Regions from separate parts of the Devosia sp. Leaf64 genome, predicted to be linked through region 2. Evidence: predicted binding sites of a transcription regulator. Region 2 holds the regulator's gene; each other region holds the start of a gene.

Region 1 (6,494 bases), on a different contig from region 2:
TGCGCAGGCGGCAAAAGAACTGGATGCGCTGCCTTTGTTCGCGCGCGAGCAGATTTCCCACGGGCTTGATCTTTACGCCATGACAGGCAGAGGTGATATTAAGGCTCTGCAGGGTCAATCGGGCTTTCGCCTTCGAATTGGCCGGTACCGTGTGCTTTTCGACGAAGACCGCCTGACAATTTTGGCGGTCCAGATCGGCAAGCGAGAAACGACCACCTATCGATAGGAGGCTCTGATGGGTGTCCAGATTATTACTACGCCCACTGGCGAGGAAATGGTGCTCATGTCTCGGGCAGAGTATGAGGCACTTCTGGCTGATCGTGACGATGCTTTTGAAGATGGGGCCGACGCAGCAGCTTTTGCTGCCGCGCGCGCCGCTCTCCGGTCGGAAGATATCCTTCCCGCTTCAGTCAGCGCCGAAATTCTTGCCGGAGAGAGCCGTCTCTGCGCATTCCGAAAATGGCGTGGCTTAGACGTCACTGATCTTGCGGTTGCTACTGGAATTGACGGCATGGTCCTCACTCAAATCGAAGCCGGCGATCGCCTGTTTTCTCGAGATGAGGCCGCACGTATTGCCGAGGCACTTGACCTGCCCATGAGTTGGCTCGCCGCCTAGCCCTCTTGGCCTCCCCCGCCAAATCCCCTAGTGCTAAGGTTTGGGGTTTGCGGGGCGATCCATGGATACTTCGGCTTTTCTCGTCGCCTTTGCGACGCTGTTCGCGACAGTCGGCGTTGCCGATATCGCCTTCATCTTCGCCGCGCTGACAAAAGATAATACACCCGCGCAGCGCCGCACCTTTGCGACCCGTGGCGTCGTTATCGCGCTGTTGATCCTGTTGTTCTTCGCCTTCCTCGGCAATCTGATCCTTGATGTCTTCGGCATTACCATCCCTGCGCTGCGCACGGCTGGCGGCGTCCTGCTGCTATTGATCGCCATCGACATGGTTTTCGCGCGCCATTCGGGCGGCACAGGCACGACCGACGAGGAAGAGGTTGAAGCCCGTCAGGCCCACGATATTTCGGTGTTCCCGCTCGCCATGCCGCTCCTAGCGGGTCCCGGCGCCATCAGCGCCGTCATCCTGCTGACGACCGGCGCCGAGTCCCAAGCCGAATTCTGGCTGGTCATCGCCGCCATCATCGTCATCTTAGCGCTGGCCTGGTTGACGCTGCTCGTCGCTATTCCCATCCAGCGCCTCCTCGGGCTGACTGGTCTTTCCGTGGTTTCCCGCGTCGTCGGCATCCTGCTTGCGGCTCTCGCTGTGCAGTTCGTCTTCGACGGCATCAAGGCCTCGGGCCTCCTCGGCGCCGCTACTTGACGAACTGGCAGCGGCCGGTGGGGGCGAGGGCCGAGATGGCGCGAGGGTCGCAACCTGTCGAGAGGAACATCAACCAGTCATTCGTCGAGCCATAGAAGACGTTCCGGTCGACCTCGCCCTTGACCCCAGGCACAACGCCCGTCTGGGTATATTGCCAGAAAGTCCAGGTGCGGTTTTCGTAGCGCTCATGCGGCTCGGCTGCGGTCGAGCGCAGCCAGAATGTGTTCGGAAAATATTCGCCTGCGAGGATATCGCGGTGGAAGTTCATGTCGGTATAGATGATCGGCAGCTTGCCGGTATGGCGCTCCATCACATCGAGCATGAGCCGGATTTTTTCGAGCGCATCGGCCTTGCTCGGCTTTACCGTGCAGCTTGAATGATTGTTCCATTCGAGGTCGAGCACGGGTGGCAGGGCGCTTGGATCGGCCGGCACGTTCTGCACGAACCAATTGGCCTGCTCCGAAGCCAGCGAACACCAAGTCATGAAATGATAGGCGCCGCGCGGCATGCCGGCATTGCGCGCCCGCTCCCAATTGGCGCGGAAATTGGGATCGACATAGTCCTTCCCCTCCGTCGCCTTCATGAAGACAAAGTGGGTGCCGCCGGCCCGCGCCCGGTCGAAATCGATATTTTCCTGATATCGCGCGACGTCGATGCCTTGCACCGGCATGCCGCGGGCGCGATCGACACCGGCATGGGGCCGGTTGTCTCCCGGAATGGCGCCATAAAGCCCGCCGCCGGTCGCGCAAGCTGCCAATGCTGCCACTGTCAGGCCCATCACAGCGTGGCGCAACAGAGCGGAAACAGAGGCGGGCAAACGAAAGGCGCGGGCCATCAACACACTCGACTTAGAAAGACAATCACAGCCTTTGATTCAACATGTCGGGGTTAATGGACGTTTAGGGTAACCAATGTGGCAGTGAACATGGTTAACGAGCCATCTTCTGTTCGCTCTCCGTTCTTGACTGACGCGGTTCTTCTGTTAGCGTTGCTTGAGGTGGGGGCCTTGTTCATGGTTACGCGTGTTGCCACAGTCGCCTTTAACGGCATCGAGGCGGTGCCGGTCGATGTTCAGGTGCAAATCGCGCCCGGTCTTTCCAAGTTTCTGATGGTTGGTCTGCCCGATAAGGCGGTAAAGGAATCAAGCGAGCGCGTTCGCGCAGCGCTTGTCGCTTCTGGCCTCGGCCTCCCGCCCAAACGCATCACGGTCAATCTCGCCCCGGCCGATCTGCCCAAGGAAGGGAGCCACTATGATCTCCCCATCGCTCTGGGCCTGATGGCTGCCATCGGCGCTATCCCACAGGATGCGCTCGATCGCTATCTGGTGCTTGGTGAACTGGGGCTTGATGGCCGTCTGGCCCATGTGGGCGGCGTTCTTCCTGCCGCCATTGCCGCCACGGCCCGGGGGTTGGGCATTATCTGCCCCACGGCATCTGGCCCCGAGGCGGCCTGGGCCAATAAAGACATCGATATTGTCGCGGTCGATAGTCTTCTCTCCCTTGCCAATCATCTCGTCGGCCGGCAATTGCAGGCCCGGCCGCGTCCGGTGCAGCGCCTGATCGATGCCGGTACTCTGCCCGACCTGGCCGATGTCCGGGGTCAGGCCGTGGCGCGCCGGGCGCTCGAAGTTGCGGCAGCCGGCGGTCATAATCTTCTTCTTGTTGGTCCGCCCGGCGCCGGCAAATCTATGCTGGCCGCGCGATTGCCCTCGATCCTGCCGCCGCTTGAGCCGCGCGAATTGCTCGATATCTCGATGATCCAGTCGATCGCTGGTGAACTGGCGGGTGGCGCCCTGTCCGATCGGCGTCCGTTCCGCGCCCCGCATCATTCAGCTTCGATGGCCGCGCTGGTTGGCGGTGGCCTAAAAGTGCGGCCGGGCGAAGCGAGCCTTGCCCACAACGGCGTTCTGTTTCTCGATGAGCTGCCCGAATTCGCGCCCAGTGTCCTCGATAGTCTCCGCCAACCGCTCGAAAGCGGCGAAATGGTCATTGCCCGCGCCAATGCCCGCGTCACTTACCCCAGTCGCTTCCAGCTCATCGCCGCCATGAACCCCTGCAAATGCGGCATGGCCGGCACGCCCGGCCACACTTGCAAGCGCGGGGACGCCTGCGCCGCCGATTATCAGTCGCGCATTTCCGGGCCATTCCTTGATCGCATCGACATCCGCATCGATGTTCCAGCCGTCTCCGCGACGGATATGATCGGCTCTGCTCCCACCGCTGAGCCGTCGTCTGTCGTTGCCCAGCGCGTAGCCATGGCTCGCGTGCGTCAGCGCGAGCGGTACAAAGCGGTCGGCGCGCCAGAGGTGTTGACCAATGCGGCCGCCAGTTCAACGCTGATCGAAAAACTCGTCGAGCCCGACCGCGATAGTCAAACGCTGCTGCTCATGGCGGCCGAGCGCTACAATCTTTCCGCGCGCGCCTATCATCGCGTTCTCAAGGTTGCCCGCACTTTGGCCGACCTGGCCAATTCCGAAAAAGTCGCGCGTCCGCACATCGCGGAAGCCTTAAGCTATCGTCTCAATTTCGGTGCTGCGTGAGCAATCTTCGCGGTGAACTGGTTCACTGGAATGATGCGCGTGGCTTTGGCTTCATCGCGGGCGATGATGGCCAGCGCTACTTCGTCCATATTTCATCCATCATGCGGATCGCAACACGCCCGCGCGTCGGCGACGTGGTCTATTTCGCTGCGCGCAAGGGCGAGAAACAACAGCTTGAGGCACGCTCCGTCACCATTGCAGGTGCCAATCCGGTTACGCCGCAAGCGCGCCGGAGCCAAATCAGGCGCGAGCTCGATTGGCAGCTTATCCTTGCGCTGAGTCTGCTGGGCCTCTTGGCCTATCTCATCTGGCATGACCCATTTGCCGGCTTCCTGCTCCTGCCCTACGCCGCCGGCGGCGTGCTGACATTTTTCGTTTATTGGCTGGATAAGCGCGCGGCGGAAGCGCAAGCCTGGCGGGTCAGCGAAGCCACTTTGCATGGTCTCGATCTTGCCTTTGGCATCATTGGCGGCCTCCTGGGCCAGGCAATTTTCCGGCACAAGACGCGCAAAACGCGCTTTATGTTTGCGACACTCATGATCGGTTTCGTCCATCTTGCGCTGCTCGCTGGACTTGCCCTTGGCGAAATCAAACTCGAAGCACTACCCGCGACGCTTCATGCTGTATTGGTGGGTCAGTGATTCACGTGAAGCAGAGTTTGAGGAGATTTTTATGCGCCATCGCATTTCGGCCGGCGTTCTGGCCATGCGCGACGACAAAATTCTCCTCGTTCGTCACTATCGCGCTGGCAAGCATGATTTCTGGGCTGGCCCCGGGGGCGGCGTCGAAGGCAGCGAAGAACTCTGGCAAGCCGCAGAACGCGAGGCTTTCGAAGAAACCGGCCTCCGCGTCATGGCGCAAAATCTTGCTTATATCGACGAGTTGGTCGATGGCTGGGGCCGGGTGGTGAAATTCTGGTTTCTCGCGCGCTTCATTTCCGGTGAGATCGATATCACCGCCAATCCCGCCTTGGGCGAGAGCATTAGCGAAGCCGGTTGGTTCGGGCAGCATGACCTCCCCAAGGGCCATGTCTTTCCGGAAATGCTCCGCGATCGTTTCTGGACCGAACGCACCACAGGGTTTCCCGCGCCCATCAAACTCCCGCTGCGCCAATCTATTTTTTAGCTCGCAGCTTTGCCTTTACGGCTGCCGTGTTTCACGTGAATCCAAAGCGTTACGCGTCGTCATTGCGGCGATCATTCACCCAGCTCTCGCGCCATTCGCGTTCGAGCACGGAGCGGCGCTTGCCGTAGCGCTCATCGGTCACGACCAAATTGACGATGCGGTCTGTACGGAAATTTCGAAAATTCTGGCGCAGCAGGCACCAGGCGGCAATGGTCTGCTTGCCCTCGTAAAAGGCGAGACCCACCGGCCAAAGCGTACGCGACGTCGCCCGCCCCTGCTCGTCCTGATAGTCGATTGTCACCGCCCGCTCCTGTCGCATGGCGAGGCGAATCTCTCCGAGCACGGGAATAGGCTTGCGTCCCCCCCATTGCGCCATCGGCCAAAGCGCGGTGTCGCTGATCCGATCGCGCAGATCTTCGGGCGATGCTGTGGCAATTTTAGCAAGCGCATTCTGTGCAGCTGCGCTCAAGCCATCATCGGGCTGCGTCCCGACCCAGCGCGCGCCCAGCACCAGCGCCTCGAGCTCCTCCGCCGAAAACATCAGCGGCGGCAGGAAGAAGCCGGGTTTGAGCATATAGCCAATCCCTGCCTCGCCGTCGATCGGTGCCCCGAGCCCAATCAAGGTCTGGATATCGCGATAAAGCGTGCGGACGGAAACGCCCTGTTCCTCGGCCAAGGCCGCTGCCGTCACCGGCCGCCGATGCCGCCGCAGCGCATCCATGATGGCAAATAGTCGCTCGGTCTTGTCCATGACGCCCTCGTGAACAGAGAAGGAACGGGATGGCAGATTCTGGCCTAGAAATCCACTAGCGGCAAAAGAAAAGGCCGCCCCATGGCGGCCTCCTCAGGTCCGGTCAACGCTGCGAACAGCCCAGAAATCAAGCGATCTCGATATCGCACCAGTGGCTATAGGGGCGCTCTGGCGAATGGATGACATTGGGGAAGTGCGGATTGTGCACGGCATCGGCAAAGCACTGATCTTCAAGGCAGAAGCCGGCATGTTTCTGATAGGTCTTGCCGCCAAGCCCGGGTACCGGAATACCGGTCCAGACGCCATTATAGACCTGCACGCCCGGGCGGTCCGACCAGATCTTGAGGGTCAGATCCTTGTCCGGCGACACCACCGTCGCGATCGGGTCGGCATGCTTGCGGCCCGTGTCGAGCACAAGGCCCATGTCATAATCGACCGGCACGCCGTTGGCATCGCGCATGGTGCGCGGCTGGCGCAGATCATAGATCGTGCCCTTGGAGGGCAGGATGGCGCCGGTCGGCGCGAGATCGTCGCCCAGCTCGGTATAGGCGCTCGAATTGATCTGGATGGTGTGGTCGAGCACCGTATCAGCCGTGCCAAGATTGAAATATTGGTGCTGCACGAGGCTGATCGGGGTGGCGCGATCGGTTGTTGCCGCGAGCTCCAAGTGGAGAGTATTGCCGCGAAGGCTATAGGTCGCCGAGAAATTGACATTGCCCGGATAACCCATGGCGCCATCGGGCGAGAAATGGGTGAAGCGCAC
Region 2 (6,494 bases):
CGGACATGACCGCGCTTTATCTCGAGCGCTATATGAATTTCGGCGTCTCGCGCGAAGAACTTCAGTCGGGCAAGCCGATTATCGGCATCGCGCAGACCGGCTCCGATCTCAGCCCTTGCAACCGTCACCACATGGTGCTGGCGGAGCGTGTGCGTGAGGGCATTCGCGAAGCTGGCGGTATCGCCATCGAATTCCCGGTGCATCCGATCCAGGAAACCGGCAAGCGCCCGACCGCGGGCCTTGACCGCAACCTCGCCTATCTCGGCCTCGTCGAAGTGCTTTATGGCTACCCGCTTGATGGCGTGGTGCTGACCATTGGTTGCGACAAGACGACCCCGGCCATGCTGATGGGCGCGGCGACCGTGAACATCCCGGCGATCGCGCTGTCGGTCGGGCCCATGCTCAATGGCTGGCACAAGGGCGAACGCACGGGTTCCGGCACGATCGTCTGGAAGGCACGGCAGATGATGGCGGCTGGCGAGATCGACTATGCGCAGTTCATTGAACTCGTGGCTTCCTCGGCTCCGTCGACCGGCTACTGCAACACCATGGGCACTGCGACGACCATGAACTCGCTTGCCGAGTCGCTCGGCATGCAGCTTCCGGGTTCGGCCGCTATCCCAGCACCATATCGTGACCGTCAGGAAATGGCCTACCGCACTGGCAAGCGCATCGTCGACATGGTGCATGAGGACCTCAAGCCGTCCGACATCCTGACCAAGGACAATTTCATCAACACCATCGTCGTCAATTCGGCGATCGGGGGCTCGACCAATGCCCCGATCCATATCCAGGCGATCGCCAAGCATATCGGTGTCGAGCTTGAGTTGCAGGATTTCCAGACCTATGGCCACAAGGTGCCGCTGCTGGTGAACCTGCAGCCGGCCGGCGAATATCTGGGCGAAGACTACTACCATGCAGGCGGCGTGCCGGCTGTGGTCAACGAACTGATGTCGCAAGGCCTGATCCGCGAAAATGCGCCGACCGTCAACGGCAAGACCATTGGCGAGAATTGCCGCAATACGACGATCCAGGACGATAAGGTCATCCGCCACTTCGACAATCCGCTCAAGGTGGATGCCGGCTTCCTCGTGCTGCGCGGCAATCTCTTTGACAGCGCGATCATGAAGACCAGCGTGATCTCGTCCGAATTCCGTGAACGCTACCTCGCCAATCCCGAGCATCCTGGCATGTTCGAAGGCAAGGCCGTGGTGTTCGATGGTCCTGAGGATTATCACCACCGGATCGACGATCCGTCGCTCGATATCGATGAAAACACGCTGCTCTTCATGCGTGGCGCTGGTCCGATCGGCTATCCGGGTGCGGCTGAAGTGGTCAACATGCGGCCGCCAGCCTACCTCATCAAGAAGGGCATTCATTCGCTCGCTTGTATCGGTGACGGCCGTCAGTCCGGCACGTCGGGTTCGCCTTCTATCCTCAATGCGTCTCCGGAAGCAGCTGCAGGCGGTAACCTTGCGATCCTCAAGACTGGTGACCGCGTCCGCATCGATCTGAACAAGGGCGAAGCCGATATCCTGATCTCGGCCGAAGAAATCGCGACCCGTCGCGCGGCGCTCGAGGCTGAAGGCGGCTACAAGTATCCCAAGCACCAGACGCCGTGGCAGGAAATCCAGCGCGGTATCGTCGGCCAGCTCGGCGAAGGCGCGATCCTGAAACCGGCTGAAAAGTACCAGCGGATTGCGCAGACAGAAGGCCTGCCAAGGGATAATCATTGATCACTTGATCCTTCGGTCGTCACCACCCGGCTTGTCCGGGTGGTCCATCTTCGAGACGGATGGATTGCCCGGACAAGCCGGGCAATGACGATAGCGGAGAGGACAAACGTTACAGGCCGGGCAGCACAGAGTGCCGCCCGGCCTTTTTTTTGGCTGACGGTTTTTCACGGTGACGGGCGGCCATTGGCTCTACCTGTTTAGACATTGGGAGCCAAAGGCCGCCCGTCACAGGATCCGGAGTTTGCAGCAGGTCCGGGATCAGGCGCGAACGTTATTTCGGTCGCGGCTGCCGTATTTCAACTCCCCGCCCGGATAGGCGCCCCCATCCACCGGCCATTCCGCCCGACCCTGCGTGGGAGCCGTGTGACTGGCGGAATGGGGAGAGTATGGGCGAGGTTTTGGGGAGCGGGGAGAAGATGGATAAGTATTTTGGGGTTTTGGGGTTTACCCCACCTAGTTTGCCATTCGGGCATAGCCCTCATGGCCCTCTCTCCTGAAGTTGCGCCACTGGCGCAATTTTGCCTGCGGCCGGATCGAAGCCATTAGTAGGAGGAGGGACGCATCGAGTTTGCCTAAGTGACAGCCCTTTTCACCGCTGAGATATGAAATCCGCTGCTGCAGGCTAATCGCACTCGGCGTAGAAACGCGATCGCGACTAAAGAATGTCACGCTCAATCCGGATAAGAGCTTAGATGTTCGTGGATGATGCGCCAAGCATCACCGCGCTTGGCGAGCACCGTGGTGCCTCGTCCTGATCCTTCGGCGTCTTTGCCATCGACCACAGCGCGCCAACAGAACCGATAGGTGCAGCTCGCTGCCGTGTCGCCGTCCGCGATCCAGGTGAGGTCTTCAAGCCAGTACGTCTCGTTCTCAAGACGCTGCCATGTTCGTTCGAAGGCACTGCGAATGGCATCGATGCCGGTGAAACTGCCGGAACTGAACCAGAAGACTGCATCGGGATCGATCAGCGGGACCAGCAATGAAAAGTCGTGATGGTTGATCAGGTCGGCATAAGCCGCCATCACCGTTTTGGGTGTGGCGGCGCCGGGCATTAGTATTTGCGGAGGAGGCCGACGAGGCGGCCTTGAACTTTTACGCGATCCGGCGGGAAGATGCGGGTCTCGTAGGCCGGGTTGGCAGCTTCGAGTGCGATAGTGTTGCCCTTGCGCCGGAGGCGTTTGAGGGTGGCCTCTTCGTCATCGACCAGCGCGACGATGATTTCGCCGGTGCTGGCCTGATCCTGCTTTTTGATAACGACCGTGTCGCCATCGAAAATGCCGGCGTCGATCATGGAGTCGCCGCGGACTTCCAACGCATAGTGTTCGCCCGCGCCAAGCATTTCAGGCGGGACCTGAATGGTGTGGGAATGAGTCTGGATCGCCTCGATGGGCGTACCGGCAGCGATGCGCCCCATAACCGGGATCGAGATCGGTCGGGCATAATCCTCCGCGGCGATGCCGCGTGGCTGTGGCGCGCTGACTTTTCCGAGGCTGCCTTCGATAACCGACGGCTCAAACTTGGCTTTGCGCCCGCCGAGGGATGGGTTCATGGAATCCGGCAGCTTGACGACCTCGAGGGCTCTCGCCCGGTTGGGCAGGCGGCGGATGAAGCCACGCTCTTCGAGCGCAGTGATTAACCGATGGATGCCTGACTTCGACGCTAAATCCAGCGCATCCTTCATTTCGTCGAAGGATGGGGGAATGCCGCTTTCCTTCATCCGTTCGTGGATGAACATCAGCAATTCGTGTTGTTTGCGCGTCAGCATCGCCGGTGAGCCCTAGAATCGGAACGGATACGGAACGACTATATGTGTTCCGTCTATGTTCCGCAAGAGTCTCCCATCTTTGCCAAATAGAGGCGCAGTAGAGATTCTCGCTTTCGCCGGAAGACGTCGCGTCAGCGGCAAGACTAGAGCACGGCGGCGAGGTCTTTCGCCAGTTGGGCGAGTTCGGCGTCGTCAGCACGGCCGCTGGCATGGGCGCCGAAGGCGGTGCCCTCGTAGGCAGGGATCAGATGGAAATGGAGATGAAAGACGGTCTGGCCAGCCGGGGCCTCGTTGAACTGGGCGAGGCGGATGCCGTCGGCTTTCGTTACAGTCTGCAGGGCCTTGGCGACGCGTTGGACGAGCGGCATCACCGCCGAAAGGGCCGCGGGATCGGCATCGAGAAGGTTACGCGATGGGGCCTTGGGAATTACGAGGGTGTGACCCTTGGACTGCGGAAAAATGTCGAGCATGACGAGGGCCGTGTCGTCCTCGTAGACCTTGTGGCAAGGCAGTTCGCCCTTGAGGATTTTGGCGAAGATATTGGTTGGGTCGTAGGTCATCAAAGCCTCGGATTATTCGGCAGCGGCGAGCGCTTCGTCGCCGGCATTGTTGGCATATCGGAAGCGGAAGAAATTGAGGACGGCAAGGCCGGTAAGGGTCACCGGTACATATTTGAAGCCGCGGGTGATGAAGAAGAGAGCGATGCCGACCGCCGTTTCCGCCGACATCGCGCCCTTGCCCATGGCGGAGGTGAAGGAGGAGGGGACAATGTGGCGATAGATGAGGTCGTCGGAGCGATAATAGTGGCGGGCGCGGGCAGCGAAGGCGCGCTTCGAACTGGAATAATCGCGCAATTCATCCATGCCCATATCGCCGTGAAATTCGACCTCGGAGCCGAGCGCCCAGACCTCCGGCGCGAGGAGCCTATCCTTGCCCATGAGGGTGAAGCGCTCGATCAGGTCGCGAAACGTGACGTAATTGGCGTTCCAGCAATCGTCCGTTTTGGCGCCGTGCGAAAGGATCAGAACGTCGGCGCGCGCGAGCTTTTCGTCCATCGCGGCGTAATTTCCGGCGGTGAAATCGACGCCGGACTTTGCCGTTTCGACAATGCCGCCCCGCTTTTCGAGTGCTTTGACCATGGCCGAGCCGAAGGCGCCGCTTGCGCCGGTGATGAGGAAGCGCCGGCCAGCAATCTGGCAGGTGGTGCCGACCAGGAGATCAAAGGTATTGGCAAAGGAGGAGAAGAAATTGTGCGGATAGACGTGGTGCATGGCGTGGTAATTGTTGTTGACCCACAAGAGGCCTTGCTTGCCGCCCACGCGGTCCATCGACATGTGATTGTAGTCGAGCCCTTCCTCGCGGAGGGTCAGCGCGAACATGACGGTGCGGATGACGGCAACGACGGCCACGGGCTGCCAAGGCAGCGCGAGGAGGAACAGCGCGATTGCGGCCATCGAGGTCAAATATTCGGGCAGGACGTGAAACCAGATATTCTGGCGGGCATAGGCCGGATTGACCTGCATATCGAGACCGAGGAATTTATGGTGGACCCAGTGCCAGGACGAGAAGGTGCGCAGCAGCGGGATCTTGGAATTTTCCCAGCGGTGCAGCAGCCAGTGCAGGGTGTCGAACAGGGTCGTTGCCACTACGAAGACAAGAAGAGCTTCGATAATGAAGGCGACGACATCCCACAAATCCATTAGTCCCGGGTCTCCTGATCACTTGATGCGCGCTGTCTAGCACAATCGATCGGCTGGGGCTAACGCTCCTGCCGATCGCCGCGCCGGTATGGCGTAAACCCTTCAAGCGCCTCTTGTTCCCGCTCAACGGCGGGACGTTCCGCCTCGAGATAATCCGCTACCGCGTCGCGTAAACCCGCGTGAGCGATCCAGTGGACGGAGTGAGTGGTGACGGGGGTATAGCCGCGCGCCAGCTTGTGTTCGCCCTGTGCGCCGGCCTCGACGACCGCAAGCTTGTGGGCGATGGCAAAGTCGATAGCCTGATAGTAGCAGATCTCGAAATGGAGAAAGGCGACTTCGCGGGTCGAACCCCAATTGCGCCCATAGAGGCGATCCTTGCCGATGAAATTGATGGCCCCGGCAATGGGCTCGTCGCCATCATAGGCAAAGATCAGCACGATCCGCTCGGCCATATACCGGCCGAGAAGCGAGAAGAATTTCCGGTTGAGATAAGGCTGGCCCCATTTGCGCGCGCCTGTGTCTTCATAAAAATCGAAGAAAGCATCCCAGTGATGCTCCTTGATTTCATCGCCGCGCAGCCATTTGACGGTCAAGCCATCAGCGAGCGCGTCGCGACGCTCGCGGCGGATAGTCTTGCGCTTGCGCGAGGATAGCGTTTCGAGAAAATCTTCGAAGGTCGCAAAGCCCTGGTTGTGCCAATGGAATTGAGTGTCGACGCGGCCAAGCCAGCCAGTTGCTTCGGCAATGTCGGCATCTTCATCGGGCAGGAAGGTGAGGTGCACCGACGAAGCGTTGCGCTGCAAGGCGAGCTGCTGCGCCGTTTCGAGGAGTGCGGTTTTGATCTCGATTCTGTCGGACGGGACCAGGAGCTTTGGGGCGGTTGCGGGCGTGAAGGGCACTGAACCCTGGAGCTTGGGATAATAATGCCCGCCGGCGCGCTCGAGGGCCTGGGCCCAGCCATGGTCGAAGACGTATTCGCCCATGGAATGGGATTTGAGGAACAGCGGCAAAAGGCCGACGGGCGTGTCGCCTTCCGAAACCACGACGTGTTGCGGTTGCCAGCCGGTACGGCCGGTGGCGCAGCCTGATTCTTCGAGCGCGCGGAAAAAAGCGAAGTCGAGGAACGGATTGTCGGGCACGCCATCGGTGCCCGGCACGAGTGCGTTCCACACGTCGGCTCCGATAGATGCCGTTGTGGGATGAATGGTGGCAGTCAGATTATTGGGAGACACTGTCCGGGTTGAACCCTTCGAACACGATCTGGTCGATGTAGGGGCGCGCGGCCTCTGCTTC
Region 3 (6,494 bases), on a different contig from region 2:
GTCTGCCTTGCGGATCATGGCGTAAGTTTTGGGATCCTCGGGCGGGATCGTCGCCATATCGAGATCAATGCCCTTGTGCTCGACGAGGAGATCGAAGCTCCGCTTCAAACAGGTCATCATGCCAAGGGCAAGGATGTCGACCTTCATGAATTTCAGGGCATCGATATCGTCCTTGTCCCATTCAATCACCTGGCGATTGATCATCCGAGCAGGTTCAATCGGCACAAGTTCGTCGAGCCGATCATTGGTCAGGACGAACCCGCCAGGGTGTTGGCTCAGATGCCGTGGCGCGCCCATGAGTTCCTTAGCGAGCTCAAGCGCGAGAACGAGGCGGCGATCGCTCAGGTTGAAGTTCAGCTCTTCGGCCTGCTTCTGGCTGACGCCATCTTTCGACCAACCCCAGACCTGGCTCGACAAGAGCTTGATCATGTCCTCGGGCAAGCCCAATGCTTTGCCGACGTCCCTAAGTGCACCTTTTGATCGATAGCGGATCACCGTTGAGGTGAGCGCTGCGTGATCCCGGCCATAGGTCTCGTAAACCCACTGCATCACGATCTCGCGCCTCTCGTGCTCGAAGTCGACATCGATATCGGGCGGTTCGCGTCGCTCCATCGATACGAAGCGCTCGAAAAGAAGATCATTGCGGTCAGGATCGATGCTGGTGATCCCCAGCACGAAACAGACCGCAGAATTCGCGGCGGATCCTCTCCCCTGACAGAGAATGTCGCGACTGCGGGCGAAGGCAACAATGGAATTTACGGTGAGAAAATATGGCGCGTAATTGAGCTTTTCGCTCAGATCGAGCTCATGTTTGATGATGCCAATGACGCGTTCAGGAACGCCTTCTGGATATCGCTTCTCTGCACCCTCCCAGGTCAGCTTCTCCAACGCCTGTTGCGGTGTAAGCCCAGAGATCGCGGCCTCCTCAGGATACTGATAGGCAAGCTCTTCGAGATTGAAGCGACATTTGTTCATCACCGCGACGGTTCGCTCGACGGCATCCCGATTCCGCGGAAACAGTCTGACCATTTCGGCGGGCGGTTTCAGATAGCGGTCGGCATGGCGTTCTCGATCAAAACCGACATCGTCGATGGTCGCCACAGTACGAATGCAGGTGACAACATCCTGCAGAATCCGGCGGGACGGTTCATGGAACAGAACGTCATTCGTCACGACAGTGAAAACACTTAAGGCGTCAGCCAGGGTCTGCAGTTCGTGCAGCCTGAGCTGGTCGTTGGGCCTTCGCCTCAAGGTCAGTGCGAGATAGCCATCATCCCCAAATGTCTCTTTGAGGCGCCGGAGCTGCATCGCCGACGTTTCATCTGCCTCGTCGGGGACGAGGATCGCGACCAATCCCTCTTTGTACGTAGCGACATCCGACCAGTGCAGATCGCATTTGCCCTTCCCGCCGCGGGCCTTACCCAACGAGAGAAGTCGGCACAGCCGGCCATAGGCTAAGCGATCTCTCGGATAGACGAGAACTGATGTCCCATCAACGAGATCGAGTCGGCAGCCAACGATCAGCCTGACGCCAGTGGTCTTGGCAGCCACATGAGCTCTGACGATGCCGGCAAGACTGTTGCGATCGACAACAGCCAAAGCTTCGATGCCAAGGATCGCAGCGGTCGCGAACAGCTCTTCGGCGGAGCTAGCTCCCCTCAGAAAGCTGAAATGGCTCGTGACCTGAAGCTCGGCGTATCTCATCCGAAGACGCCATGAAGATACCATTTGTGGCTGCCGGTCTCAGGATCTTCGCCGTCGCCGGCCCGATAAATCCAGAACCGTTCACCTGCCTCATCCTCGACGCGAAAATAGTCGCGCACTGCGGCAATCTCGGAATCGGTTTTCCACCACTCGCCAAAAATGCGCTCGGGGCCATCCGCGGCTTTGATCCGGCGTCGAATGCCGCGCCAGGTGAACCAGACCGGCGGATGATCGGGCAGCAATGCCATGGTGTCGATCGGCTCAGGATAGGGAAGGAGCCTTGTCGGTCGAGGCCATTTGCTTGGCCAATCGCTGAGCGCCTCCTGCGAAAGAGGGGCGACCTTCTGGACGGACCGCTCAGGAATGTCACTGGCGATCGGCGCAAAGCGATAAAGCGCACCCTGCCCCATCCTATTGGTCAAAAGATCGATTAGGGCAGAAACATCCTGATCATCACCGTCAACAAGCGAGTTGATCATCTGCGTTGGATCGAGTGGCTCTGCCTGAATGGCGCGCAGCCGCAATTGCTCAATGCCGAAGCCGGGATCAATTTTTTCGATCTTGTCGGCTAAGAGCCGGGTCAACCTTTTGGTGTCTCTGATCGGCAAGGCGGTGCCGACCCGGACCGTCACCGTGGTGTGGTCCACGCGGTGCGCCAGGAGATCGACACGCTTCGCTCCTAGTCCCTTCAGTTCGAGAGCGCCAACCAGACGCTCGACCAACTGGCCGATATACTTTGCGATGGTGTCCGCAGCGCCAATCGGCTCGCCGAAAGGTCGGACGACCTCAATGATTTCAGGCAGCTCCATTGGCTCAATGGGTTCACCGACTAACCCCATGGCCTGATCAAGACGCCGGCCGACTTCTGGGCCAAACCGAAGCGTCAGGGTGGCTCGTGGCGCGACGCTGAGATCTTTGATAGTTTCAAAGCCAAGCCCTCTTAGGGCCGCCACTGTTGCCTCCGGCAATCGCAAGGCAGGCAATGGCAGGTCGTGAATGATCGAAGCCCCCTGCCCCGGCTCAACCAGGACAGCAGGGTGCTTGTGGTATCGTGCCAAAGCGTGGGCCTGTCCCCAGGTGTCTGCCAAGGCTGCCTTCCCCAGAAGCTCTGCCGCTTTGAACTGCGACAGGATTTTCTCGAGCACCATTTCCTCACCGCCATGGAGATGGTCGGCGCCCGCAATATCCATGATGATGCCATCTGGATGATCCGCGGCAACAAGAGGCGAAAAGCGCTGCAACGCCCAAAGTGCCAAGCGCTCGATCGCCTCCCTGTCGCCTGCCGCGTCGAGCTCGGCAACATGCAATGACTTTATCATCGCTTGCGCCTTGCTCACCGGCATGCCCTTGCGGAGCCCGACGGACAGGGCTGCATGATCGAGGGCCGCAATTTCGCGACGGCTGCCGCGACGCGTTACGAGCACCACGGGCTCTTCAGCCGGCGGCGCTGCGCTTCCCCGAACGCGTCGAAACCGGTCGGTTGGGAAGGTCGGAAAATAGAGAGAGACGACCCTTGCCATCACAAGCCTCAACTTCGAAATCTGCCGCTTCAGCACCGCGGCACCTGATGAGTTCAACCTGCCAGCGCGCTCTCCCCACACCCGGCACCGGCAATGGACGCGATGGCAGTGTGCTGACGCGCCATCGGGTGACAGCCGCTGTCGGCTGCCCGAAATCAGCTGCCTCCGTTTGACGTCGCCAACGTCTGATCGCGATCCCAATGGCGCCTGACGTTTCTGCAGCCAGCTGTAGTCTGCGCGATGCGGTCATCGTCAACTTGGCAACCTCGGCGACGATTCCACCGAGCCCCCCGTACCGCATACCCTCCTCGAAAGCCTCGAGGACCGATTGCTCGTCACCAGCCTCGACATAGATGACCCGGTTGGCGCTCAACCCGACCTGAGCAATCGCTGGCGCGAAGAGGTCCTGTCGCGTGACGCACCAGAGAACCTTGCCTTTGGTTCGCGCGACGATGCCTGCTGCAAAAAGGGCCGCCGCTGCACCATCGATCGCGCCATTCCCGCCGCCTGCGACTTCATGCAGGGCTCCTAGGGACAAACCGCCACCCGGCAAGTGCCGATCAATGACATCGACCCCAAATGGAAGGACCACCCGTTGCGAGGCAGGCCTGCCTTCAAGGCGTCCGATCTTCTCGCGAAGCTCGGCGATCATCGCAGTGTCGATGGCCTGGTTCATTTTTTAGTTCGTATTTCTCCACCCGCCTTTTCAAGCGTGCAGACAGGGAATATGTTCCCTCTTTGTTCTATCAGACTCGGGTCGGAGTCAATCCGGTTTGCCCGACCATCGGGTTGAACTGCTCTGCGTTGCACTCGTGGTGGATGATCATGTCAGAGGATTCAGGGGCTTGCGGCTCAGAGCGGCTTGGGGAAAACCCGCTGGACAATGAGCGCATTCGTAAAATCGTCCATGTCGACATGGATGCCTTTTTCGCATCGGTCGAACAGCGCGATGATCCAAGTCTGAGGGGCAAGCCTGTGGCAGTTGGCGGTGCACGCCAGCGTGGTGTGGTCGCCGCTGCCAGTTACGAGGCCAGAGTCTTCGGTGTGCGATCGGCCATGCCGTCGGTCACCGCAGCACGGAAATGCCCTGAGCTGATTTTCGTAAAGCCGCGCTTCGACGTCTACAAATCGGTTTCGGCGCAGATCCATGAGATTTTTGCCGAGTACACGCCACTTATCGAGCCGCTTTCGCTCGATGAAGCCTATCTCGATGTGACGGAAAATTTGAAAGGCATGACTATTGCCAGCGAGATCGCCGAAGAGATCCGGGCAAAGATCTTTGCCGTCACGGGTCTGACGGCCTCAGCCGGCGTTTCCTACAACAAGTTCCTGGCAAAGATGGCCTCTGGCCACAACAAGCCCAATGGCCAGTTTGTTATTCCACCGGCAAAAGGCCAGGCCTTCGTTCGAACCTTACCGGTCGCCAAATTCCACGGCGTCGGACCGGCGACGGCCTCGAAAATGAAGGCGCTTGGAATCGAAACCGGAGCGGATCTTGAAGCCCAAAACCTCGAATTCTTGCAGCGGCATTTCCGATCAAGTGGAGAGTATTATTACTGGATTGCGCGCGGCATCGACTATCGCCGGGTCAAGCCGGATCGCGTTCGGAAGAGTGTGGGTGGCGAGAACACCTTCTTCGATGACGTCCATGATCTCGCGGCGGCTTTAGAAAAACTCTCGCCAATCATCGACAAGGTATGGCGACACGCAGAGCAGAAGGCTCTTTATGGCCGAACTCTTACTCTGAAAGTGAAGTTCGCCGACTTCGAGATCATTACCCGCAGTCGGACTGAACAGGCGCCACTGGGCACCCGGGAAACAGTGGAGCGAACTGCACACGCATTATTGGCGCCAGTGTTCCCAACATCGAAGGGCATACGTTTACTAGGTATCTCGATTTCCGGTTTTGAAGCGACGGACCGATCGAGCGACGTGGAACAGCTCACACTCGCCTTGTGACGGTCAAAACAATTGGTTTTCCCGTGCGTCGATCTGGTTGTTCGGCGGATCTTCGTTGGTGCCAACAGAGACGATCTCGAGAACATTGTCGGGAAGTGGCCGCTGCAAAGCAAGAGCCTCTTCTTTTGGTGCTGTGAGCCACATCTCGATCTCGTCGGGCGTCTTCAAGATCACCGGCATTGCCTTCATGTGTATGCTGCCGACCATGTTGTTCGGCGTACAGGTGAGAAAGCCGAAGAGATCAAGGTTTTCTTCCCGACCGGTCTTCATTTTTCTTACCCCGCTCCAGCCTTCGACCCAGATCCCGGCGAAGAAAGCCAACGGCCTGGACTGGTCCAAGGCAAACCACGTGTCCCCCTTCTTCTTCCCCGCCTCACCGACCGTGCTGTCGAATTCGGAAAACGATGTGAAAGGAACGACGCAGCGGTTTTCGACGCCCATCCATCTGTTCCAGTGAGAATTCCATCGGCCGGTTTCTGATCGGATGTTTCTGACATTCGTCGTGCCATTATCGGGCTCTGCAGCGAGCAGCGCGTCGAAATCGACCTCTTTGCCCTTGGCTCGCAATTTATCAGCTCTTTTGGCCGCACTGTCGTAGAGCGCCTTGCCAGAGGATGGCAGACCCCAGCGCAATTTAGCGAGCTCTCGGCCTGCTGACGTATTGCGAACGACTGGGGCGAGATAGTCGGGAAAGATGCCGGTTTGTGGTGCAAGGTTTCCGAGGTTGTCCGAAAACAGGGCAAGCTCTCGCACGAGAGCGGCGATGGCATCACGATTTGAGGTGTGGCTATAAAGATTGCACATCGCAAGTTTCCTACGAGCTCAATCAGGGGGTGCTGGCTAAGAAAACTTTGTCGGTCGAATGCTGAGGCCTCCGCCCGGCGCTCCACAGATCGGGCATCTCATCGCACGCTTAAATTCGTAGTCGACGGCGACCTTTCCAAACCTGCCTAGAACGTCATGATGGTCGATCGCGTGAGAATGCTCGTGGTTGTGGGAACAAAAGCTCGTCAGAATGCATCCCGCGTCGCGATGGTCGGAGACGGTAACGATCGAACCGATCAGCTGCGGAGGTCGCGGCAAAAATCAGGAACTCTCACAGCGTCGTCATCCAACGTTAAACCAGCGTAGTACGATATTATTCTTGCTCGTAAGTTGTGTCACCGCTCGGTTTTGCAACGCCACCAACTAAAACTCGGTTGCTAGTCGGCGAACCCGGGGCCGGCATGGGTCAGCTCCTTGACCGCGCTTCTCGCCAGATTTAGCACCATCAGGCAGCTTTCGAAGAGAAGAGTCGATGCCCACGAAATT

What was found. The regulator LexA, encoded in region 2, represses DNA repair genes until DNA is damaged. The targets are predictions, from matches to a motif close to TGTTCNNNNTGTGTTCNG.
Region 1: a site for LexA is predicted at 2,262-2,279, ahead of ASE94_RS11470 (YifB family Mg chelatase-like AAA ATPase). Genes of this name have one in related genera too.
Region 3: a site for LexA is predicted at 3,953-3,970, ahead of dinB (DNA polymerase IV). Genes of this name have one in related genera too.

The regions. Positions count from the first base shown of each region.
Region 1 covers NZ_LMLO01000019.1:68,710-75,203, reverse strand. The annotation lists gene ASE94_RS11490 (hypothetical protein) at 1-226, shown strand, start outside; gene ASE94_RS11485 (helix-turn-helix transcriptional regulator) at 236-616, shown strand; gene ASE94_RS11480 (MarC family protein) at 678-1,316, shown strand; gene ASE94_RS11475 (GH25 family lysozyme) at 1,309-2,151, opposite strand; gene ASE94_RS11470 (YifB family Mg chelatase-like AAA ATPase) at 2,329-3,855, shown strand; gene ASE94_RS11465 (DUF1294 domain-containing protein) at 3,852-4,496, shown strand; gene ASE94_RS11460 (NUDIX hydrolase) at 4,528-4,980, shown strand; gene ASE94_RS11455 (YafY family protein) at 5,030-5,731, opposite strand; gene ASE94_RS11450 (aldose epimerase family protein) at 5,859-6,494, opposite strand, start outside.
Region 2 covers NZ_LMLO01000018.1:228,996-235,489, reverse strand. The annotation lists gene ASE94_RS10305 (IlvD/Edd family dehydratase) at 1-1,736, shown strand, start outside; gene ASE94_RS10300 (nuclear transport factor 2 family protein) at 2,408-2,788, opposite strand; gene lexA (transcriptional repressor LexA) at 2,788-3,501, opposite strand; gene ASE94_RS10290 (HIT family protein) at 3,645-4,064, opposite strand; gene ASE94_RS10285 (hypothetical protein) at 4,074-5,201, opposite strand; gene ASE94_RS10280 (GNAT family N-acetyltransferase) at 5,261-6,385, opposite strand; gene ASE94_RS10275 (glycerophosphodiester phosphodiesterase family protein) at 6,420-6,494, opposite strand, start outside.
Region 3 covers NZ_LMLO01000016.1:59,396-65,889, forward strand. The annotation lists gene ASE94_RS08700 (error-prone DNA polymerase) at 1-1,704, opposite strand, end outside; gene ASE94_RS08705 (DNA polymerase Y family protein) at 1,701-3,224, opposite strand; gene ASE94_RS08710 (ImuA family protein) at 3,139-3,900, opposite strand; gene dinB (DNA polymerase IV) at 4,050-5,183, shown strand; gene ASE94_RS08720 (SOS response-associated peptidase family protein) at 5,187-5,987, opposite strand.